Regions from separate parts of the Polaromonas sp. JS666 genome, predicted to be linked through region 2. Evidence: predicted binding sites of a transcription regulator. Region 2 holds the regulator's gene; the other holds the start of a gene.

Region 1 (4,191 bases), 1.1 Mb from region 2:
GAGCTTCCCCGGGAGTGCGAAAAAACTATTTCCCTACAGCAACAACATCGCTGCCGCGATGATGGTTGGCAGCAGCGCACCGAGCAATAGCCCGCCGGCGCCGATGGATTCATCGTTAAAGCCCTGCTTGAGCAAGGCAATGCCGGCCGGGTTGGGAGCGTTCGCAATCACGGTCAGACCTCCGCCCGCGACGGCACCGGCAACCAGCATGTACTTGGCCGAATCACTCATGCCTTCAATCAGCGACCCCAGATAGGTTAGTGCAGCGTTGTCTGTGATGGCGGTCAGACCGAGGGCGCCAAAGAACAGGGCGGTTGGCTCCAGGCCGGACACGATGGGCTGCAGCCACCACTGCTGCATGCCCCCGAGCACCACCAGACCGGCAAGGAAGAAACCCACGAGTAAAGCCTCCTTCAGGATGAGGGGCGTCTGGTAGCGGGAATAGGCCTGCGTGAAACCGAGGAAGAGCAGGAACAGGCCGAGGAATATCACCGGGTGGTGGGCGAACGCCACGACGGTCGCGAGGAATGCCAGGTGAATCGCGCTGACGAGGGCTGGAATGCGCCGCTCACGGTCTTCGGGCGATGCTGGCTCAGCATCATCAAGATGCCGACGCAGCACCAGCGTAACAGCCGTGGCGTTGATAACGACAGCGATGACGGCCTTCCAGCCGAAGTGTGTCACCATAAAGGCACTGTCCCAGTTCCAGGTGGCGGCCACCATGAGAACAGGGGGTGCAGCGAAGGAGGTCAAGGTGCCGCCCACGGAGATGTTTACGAACAAGACCCCGAGTGCGGCGTACTTTAACCACTCCGGAATGCCGGCGCGGAACACCAGGGAGCCGAGCATCAGCGCAGCAAGCGTCATTGCCGCTGGCTCGGTAATCAAGGAGCCGATCAGGGGCACCAGAGCCAGGCAAAGCCAGACTTGAGCGACGACGGTTCGAACCGGTGCGAACCTGGCGAAAGAGGCCACCAACGCCTTGATGACTTCCACAACTGGCCGTGATGCAGCCACCACCATGATGACGAACACAAACAAAGGTTCGGTGTACTGCCGGGACTCGGCGTACTCGATGGCTTGTGAACCTCCGACCACGAGAGCCATAACGGTGATGAGCACGACGGCCCAGAAGCCGAAGACGACCTCCACTTCACCGAGCAGATGGAATAGGCCAGCATGGCGAGGGTGGCGGTGTGCCAGCCGCTCAAATAACTTTGTCGAGAAGGTGTGGACCAACGCGAATGCAAAGAGAATGGCTCCGATGATGTCGATATTTGGCATAGTGATTGACCTCGGAGCCAATCATACGGGGCGAATCAGCCTTCTAGACGCGGCTGCACAAGAGGCTCCTCAGCCAAGGAAATCTGGTCCACCGATTGTGGACGCGGCGATCAGTAAGGTTGCGCAATATGCTTCTGATGAAGCAAGGCACCTACTTGATCAGGATAACTGGCACCTCGACCAAGTGCACGACGCGAGTGGCGACAGAGCCGATCATGACGTTGGCGATCGGTCCCATGCCGCGTGTCCCCATGACTACCCCATCACAGCGTGTTTCACGCACTTGCGCTGCGATTTCGCTGGCGGCCGCGCCAACGCGGTAGTGTGCCTGATAGGGAATACCAGCTTGGTCGAGAATCTGTCGTGCCGGCTGAAGCACCTGATCCGCCTCACTCGCATACAGGTCATTGACCTCTATGTTGGTCAAGGTGGCGTGGGATCTGAGTGACATGGGATCAAGCACGTGCAGCAGTTCAAGTTCCAGGGTGGATTTTTCTTGCACCGCTGTGGCTGCATAGCGCACTGCGCGCAATGCATTGGGAGAGCCATCAAAAGGAATAAGTATTTTTTGCATGCTATTTTCCAAAAGGTTCTCGCTGAACCCGCATGTCGGCGCGCGCATCGCACAAGCCGCACCATTGCCAAGCTGTTCCTGCGAAGGATACTGCGACCGTGCAAGTTCTCTATTTGGTGCAGATCAAATCAATTCATACTGAGGCCAAGCACGGCCTTTCGTGTATGTATGGCCCCGACACCTTTTGCAAGATTTTTTTGGTGACTGGAAACAGTTTGCATGCATGTATACGGCTTGCTAATGAGCAAGTGCACACACGCCCGCAGCCTCGATGAGATTTGCACACCCAGTCCTCAGCAAATTGGCGGCTTGATCCCGAGGGACACCATCGCTGTGGCGGAGATGGGCTCAACGCCGTCGATTGCGGAGATCTTCTTGCACAGGGCCGAGCGTTTCATGAACGCTTTGATCCAGCCTTCAGCGCGCTTGACGCGTTGTTCCAATTCCTGAATCTGCTGCACCAACTCCAAGAGCATGGCTTGGCAAACGCTGGTCACCTTGCCTTCGCAATTGGCCAGAATCTGCGGCGCAGCACGCTTGAAAGCCTCTGGTGACTTGGCAATCGTCACGCCTCGCTTCCCCGGCAAGCCCTGAACTGACTGAGCGCGGTGCGCTGCTGGACCAGCAGCTCGCGTACGCACGCAATGGACCGCCTGTATATCCTGTTGCTCGACCGACTTCACCGTGACGAAGCGCATCGCCGGCCGGCTGGCAACCGTTGGTCAGTCACGAGGTGATCGTTCAGTTGATCGCCAACACGACCACCCAGGCCGGACTGAAAATTCGCGCCGAACTCGACACGGGCCATTACCCTACAGGCATCAGCGTCACCGACGCCGAGTTGGCCGCGTTGAATCTCAAGCGCGCCAACTTCCATGGTGACTGGAACTACACGTTGCTGCCGCTCTGGAAAAAATAATAGTCAACTTATTTTGCCGCGACTCCTTACCCCTGAACTCGCCGGGCTTCAATCCGCTAGAAATTTGCTAAAGGATGGAAAAGGACGGCAAGGCGGTCACCGATGCCGATGGGCAGGCAGGAGGCGGATTGTGGTAGTGCCTCCGGCATCGAGTCGTCACGGCCCGCTACAGGCGTCCTCCTTTGTAGTGTGAAACCTGTTCCAGTTGCGACATATCGCCAGAGGAAGTTGTGGTCTTTCCGCCCATGCCTATGGAAGAACAGCCGGCAGAAATAAGAACCACGACCACGAGGGCAATCGATGCGAGCTTGCTCATGAAAGTCTCCTTGCGATTCCAGGGATAAGGGAGTGCGGAATTCGCCGGGAACCAGGACGGCGAGCCCTGCAGAGCAGCAAAGGCAACCGCGACGCTCAAGGAACCAGCAAAGTTGGCCGCTTTTTGTGCAATTGCGAGTGAGACGCTCTAAACAGAAATTCGCTTGAAAGCGCCCGCCGGTTACGGGCCAGGGCAAAATTTGCAGAGGTATTTTTTTTGACCTCCTTGTAACCAACCCGCACCATGGAACGAATACGAGGGTTGGCCGTGATCATGGTGGCACTCCTCCAGGCTGGCAGTGAAGCTCAAACTGTCCTGTCTCGACCGCCTGCACCAGTTGCGTCGCTGTTCATCCGGCTGGCTGGGAAACGGTCACGATCTTCCCTTGAAGGCCCGCAGCAGTCGTGCCACTGAAAGGCCGAATAAGCCGGTCAGCGCAATGGCTGCAACAACCCAGTGCTCCCCTATGAAAGCACCAGCGGTCGTTCCGGCCAGCACGGCGGCGAGAACGGGTAGATGACAGGGGCAGGTCAACACGGCAAGCGCACCCCACAGGTAGCCAGAAAGTGGCTTGCGTGTCTCAACGGGAATACGCTCAGGACTGCTCATGGCGAAATCTCCGTATCGCGTGCCAGTTCGGTTAGCTGACAGGCCAGCTGCGCTTCCAAGCCTGCTGCGCCTGACGCCGGCGCTCCACGAGCTGGCGCAGATCAGTAAGATACGCCAGCGCTTCATCGCCGTCTGCGGCATCCAGCGCCCGACGCAGCCGCGTTAGCGTGTCGAGGCCGATGTCTGCTTCGAAAGCGGCCCGCACGAAGCACAGCCGCTGCAAAGCATCCGCATCGAGCAAGCCGTAGCCGCCTGCGGTGCGGTCCACAGGCCGCAACAACCCACGCAGCATGTAGTCGCGCACGACATGCACACTCACACCGGCATCCAGGGCCAGATGGGACACCGTGCAGGCGTTCATCGAACACCTTCTTTTCTTCATCCGGCGCAGCAGGAAAGCTGCGTTACGTCCTTGCTGAAGGTCTGTGCCGCGAGCTTCAGCCCCTCGACCATCGTCAAGTATGGGAACAACTGGTCAGCCAGTTCTTG
Region 2 (4,191 bases):
AGGGGCGGCAGGGTTGTCGGGTTCATCATGAGAGCGCCTTCATTTGGTAGCCGGTGGGGGCTGGCGATCCATCATCATCTGCATCATGGACTGCATCATGTCCATGCGCTTTTCCATCATCTGCTGGCGCTCGTTCATGGTGCCCGTCATGGGTTTGCCGCCCTGCATGCCGCCCATGGGGCCCATGCCTGGGCCGCCCATCATGTTCATCATCGCCATGCCATCCTGCATGGTTTTCATGTGCTCGGCCATCAGCGCATTGCGCTCTTCCGGCGTCTTGGCGTTGGCCATTTTTTCGCGCATCTCGCGCATGACTTTCATCTGGCGGTCCATGGCGGCCATGCGATCGGCACTGGCTGGCCCGGGGGCAGGACCTGCCTGCCCGGCCGGAGGCTGGCCAGCCGCGACAACAATCGGGTGATGCTGCGCGTGTTCCGCGGCGGTTTGGGCCCAGGAGCCCATGGCGGCTGCAGCCAGGGCGATGCCCAGTACGGTTTGATGAAGAGATGACATGGTTAACTCCAATCGTGAAAGTCAAGGTGAACAAGCAACAGCCCCGGGTGGCGACAGGCCGGCCCGGCTCAATCTCATGTGTCTGCGCCCTCCCCGGTGGACAGCTCATACCCGGGCAACTGGGCCTGCAGCGACTGCACCTGGCGCTCCAGCGCCTCAATGCGATTGAGGTAACCGAAGAGCAGCGCCACGGTAAACAGGTCCAGGTCGAAGTCCAGTCGCAGCCTGCCGACGCTGCGCAGCGGCATGACGTATTCGGCGCTGAAGAGGCGCTCCGCCCGGTGCTGCTCCAGCGGCTGCAGCGCGCCGTATTCCACCAGTTCGTCAAGTTCGGCCGCGCTCAGACCGCAGGCCCGGGACAAGTCGGAGACGGTCACGGTTTCGCGGGCGTCCAGCCAGGTGTATTCAAGCGGCTGTGGTTTCATGTCGGTTCTCCTTGACCACGACGGCGTGGGTTGAAGTGCGAGGTGCGCGCCAGTTCCTGGAACAGCTCGCGCTCCCGCCCGGTCAGGGTGGCGGGCACGTCAACATGCGTGACGGCATACAGATGACCGCGCCCGCTGCGGCCGTTGGCCAGGCCGCGCCCGCGCAGGCGCAGCTTGCGCCCCGAGCGCGTGCCCGGCGGCACCGTGAGCATCACCGGCTCGTCCAGCGTGGGCACTTCCACGTCAGCGCCCAGCGCCGCCTCCCACGGCGCAAGCGCCAGATCGAAGTACAGGTCGTGGTGGTCGGCGCGAAACACCGGATGCGGTACCAGCGTAATGTGCAAATAGATATCGCCGTCGGCGCCGCCATGGCTGCCCTTGCCACCCTTGCCGCGCAAGCGCAGCTTCTGGCCTTCACTCACCCCCGGCGGAATGGTGACTTCCAGGGTACGCGAGCCGCCCGCCTCGTGCGCCAGATCCAGGTTGAGCCGGGTGCCCCGGTGCGCCTCTTCCAGGCTGATGCGCACGACCGTCTCATAGTCGCGCCCATGCATGGGCACCGGGCCGTGCCGCGAACCACGGTGCCCGCGGCCCAGCGCGGCCAGCAGGTCGGCCAGGTCGATGTCCTCGAACGACTGCCCGTCCGAGGCGTACTCATGGCTCCACTGCGGTGGCGGCGCAAACTCTTCACCGGCCGGGCGGCGACCGAGCTCGTCGTACGCGGCGCGCTTCTCGGGGTCCTTCAGCGTCGCGTAGGCCTCGGCCACCTCCTTGAACCGGGCTTCGGTATCGGGCGCCTTGGAGACGTCCGGGTGGTGCTGGCGCGCCAGCTTGCGGTAGGCCTTCTTGATCTGTTCGGTGTCGGCGTCCCGTGGCACACCCAGCGCGGCGTAATAGTCCTTGTATTTCATACCGATGCAGCCTTCAGTGCAGGTGCATCTCGAAGACCCGCGTCAGGCCGTCCAGGTTGACGATGCGGATGTGGCGCTTGTCGACTTCAAGCAAACCCTGCTGCTGGAAGGCCGAGAATGTGCGGCTGACGGTTTCCAGTTTCATGCCCAGGTAGCTACCGATTTCGGCGCGCGTCATCCTCAGGTGAAATTCGCTGGCCGAGTAGCCGCGGGCCTTCAGGCGCTGCGACAGGTTCAGCAGAAACGCCGCCAGCCGTTCCTCGGCGTTCATGCTGCCCAGCAACAGCATCAGGCTGTGTTCCCGGATGATCTCGCGGCTCATCAGGCGACTGACCATGTTCTGCATGCTGGCGTTGCCGGTGGCCAGCCGGGTCAGTTGCGCATAGGGAATGACGCAGACCTCGGTATCCTCCAGCGCCGTAGCGGTGCTGGCATGCTTGCCATAGGCCACGCCGTCCAGGCCAATCAGCTCACCGGCCATGTGGAAGCCACTGATCTGCTCGCGGCCGTCGGCCAGCATCAGGCTGGACTTGAAGGTGCCGCTGCGCACGGCATACATGAATTGAAAGTGGTCGCCCTCGTCAAAGAGCGTCTGGCCGGCCTTGACCTTGCGACGCCCGAACGTCAGGCTGTCCAGGCACTCCACGTCGCCGTCTGTCATGCCGCAGGGCAGGCACAGATCGCACAGGTGGCAGCTGGAGCAGGGTGTCCCCAAAGGCGCGACCTGCGCATCCCCCATGGCCTGTCGAATCGGAATGACCCGCAGGTCGCTGGCGGGTGTTTCCTGCGTACGCTCTTGTGTGCGCTCCTGTGTGCGTATGAGTGTGGCGGTTGACATGATTTTCCCCTTGATGAGACGGCCGTCAATGCGCAGGGTGTTGCGATGCTCTCGCAACAGCCTGGGCAAGTTGATCGGATTCGGTGCTTTTGTCGAGGAAGCGGGCAGCGCCCTCCCGCAGGTAGCGCTTGCGGTAGGCCGGGCCCGCGTTGTTGCTGAAGACGACGAAAGCGATTTCGGGCGCGGCCTGACGCACGGCGCGCAATACCTGCAGGCCCGAACCACCGTCCAGCTGGACGTCGAGCACCACCACATCGGGCGCCGTGGCCAGAATGCCGTCGATTGATCCCTGCGGCGTCTCAGCCTGACCGACGATGGTCATCTCATTGACGCCGAGCATCGCGGCCACACGACTGCGGATCAGGGCCGAGTCGTCGGCCAGAAAAACCCTGACGGGAACTTGGAGATCAGACATACAGCCACTATGCGCGCGCGCCTATCGTTGCGATATCGGTGATAGCTGAATCCACCCCTCGGAATAATCCGGATCAGCGGCATCCACAGCACCGAGACCGCCTAGGAATCGTCCGAGTGCCAAGCACGCTTTCCCCAAATCCGGGTTCCCAGAGTGGCCATCCGGAACCCTGTGACCCAAGGGCGGGTTGCGCTGGCGGTCAGTGCGCCATCAGCACCGGCAGGGTCATGGACTGCAAAACCGCCCGCGAGGTGCCGCCCAGCAGCCACTCGCGCGCCCGGCTATGGCCGTAGCAGCCCATCACCAGCAGGTCGGCTTCCAGGTCGAAGGCGCTTGACAACAGCAACTCGCCCAGCCTTTCCGGCTCATCCCCCTGGCGGTGCCAGGTCGCCTCAACGCCATGGCGCTTCAAATAGCCAGCCAGATCCAGCGAAACGCCACCGACGACAGGCTCATCGGCTGACCAGTTGACCACATGAACACGCTGCGCACTCTGCAGCAGGGGCATGGCTGCGGTGACAGCACGCGCCGCCTCGCGCGTCGTCTTCCAGGCAATCACCACCGTCTCGCCGACCGTCGGCGGCACCACGGCGTAGGGCAGGATCAGGGCCGGCCTGCCGCTGATCGCCATCGCGGTTTCCGCGAAATCGGGCGGCACGTCCGAGGACTCGATATCCGAAGGGTCGTGCTGGCCCAACACCAGCAGGTCGGCATACAGCGCCTGCTGGGCGAAGGCACCCGTCACAGGGTAGTCGATCACTTCGCCCCAGGAGACCGGTACGCCGGTCGAGGCCAGCGCACGATCGAAGGTGGCGCGCGCCCCGGCCAGCCGCTCGTCGTCAAGCTCGCGCAAGGTGACGGCGACACCGGGGCCGATGGTGGGCGCAAATGGCGGCATCACGAAGCTGGGTGTGACCGCATAGAGCGCGGCCACCGCGGCACCGTGCCGCCGCGCAAGCTGGCGTGCGAACTCCAGGCGAGGCGCAGCGCGCCGTGATGCATCAAAGTGAACCAGTATTTGCATCAGGGAGGATTTCATGGAAGCACTCCATCGAGAGATTGCAGTCCGTCTACGTTAATCCGCCGGGC

What was found. The regulator FNR, encoded in region 2, switches genes on or off when oxygen is low (the NO sensors DNR and NnrR bind a similar motif). The targets are predictions, from matches to a motif close to TTGATNNNNATCAA.
Region 1: a site for FNR is predicted at 1,972-1,985, ahead of BPRO_RS11055 (universal stress protein). Genes of this name have one in related genera too.

The regions. Positions count from the first base shown of each region.
Region 1 covers NC_007948.1:2,314,857-2,319,047, forward strand. The annotation lists gene arsH (arsenical resistance protein ArsH) at 1-2, shown strand, start outside; gene BPRO_RS11050 (putative Na+/H+ antiporter) at 34-1,284, opposite strand; gene BPRO_RS11055 (universal stress protein) at 1,436-1,858, opposite strand; partial or broken gene BPRO_RS30900 (IS110 family transposase) at 2,179-2,571, opposite strand; partial or broken gene BPRO_RS11065 (ISAzo13 family transposase) at 2,571-2,777, shown strand; gene BPRO_RS29550 (hypothetical protein) at 2,944-3,093, opposite strand; gene BPRO_RS29555 (hypothetical protein) at 3,189-3,368, opposite strand; gene merE (broad-spectrum mercury transporter MerE) at 3,466-3,702, opposite strand; partial or broken gene merD (mercury resistance co-regulator MerD) at 3,699-4,063, opposite strand; gene merA (mercury(II) reductase) at 4,081-4,191, opposite strand, start outside.
Region 2 covers NC_007948.1:1,211,030-1,215,220, reverse strand. The annotation lists gene BPRO_RS05800 (DUF5676 family membrane protein) at 1-29, opposite strand, end outside; gene BPRO_RS05795 (hypothetical protein) at 40-513, opposite strand; gene BPRO_RS05790 (chaperone modulator CbpM) at 588-938, opposite strand; gene BPRO_RS05785 (DnaJ C-terminal domain-containing protein) at 935-1,849, opposite strand; gene fnr (fumarate/nitrate reduction transcriptional regulator Fnr) at 1,863-2,687, opposite strand; gene BPRO_RS05775 (response regulator) at 2,713-3,102, opposite strand; gene BPRO_RS05770 (universal stress protein) at 3,302-4,141, opposite strand.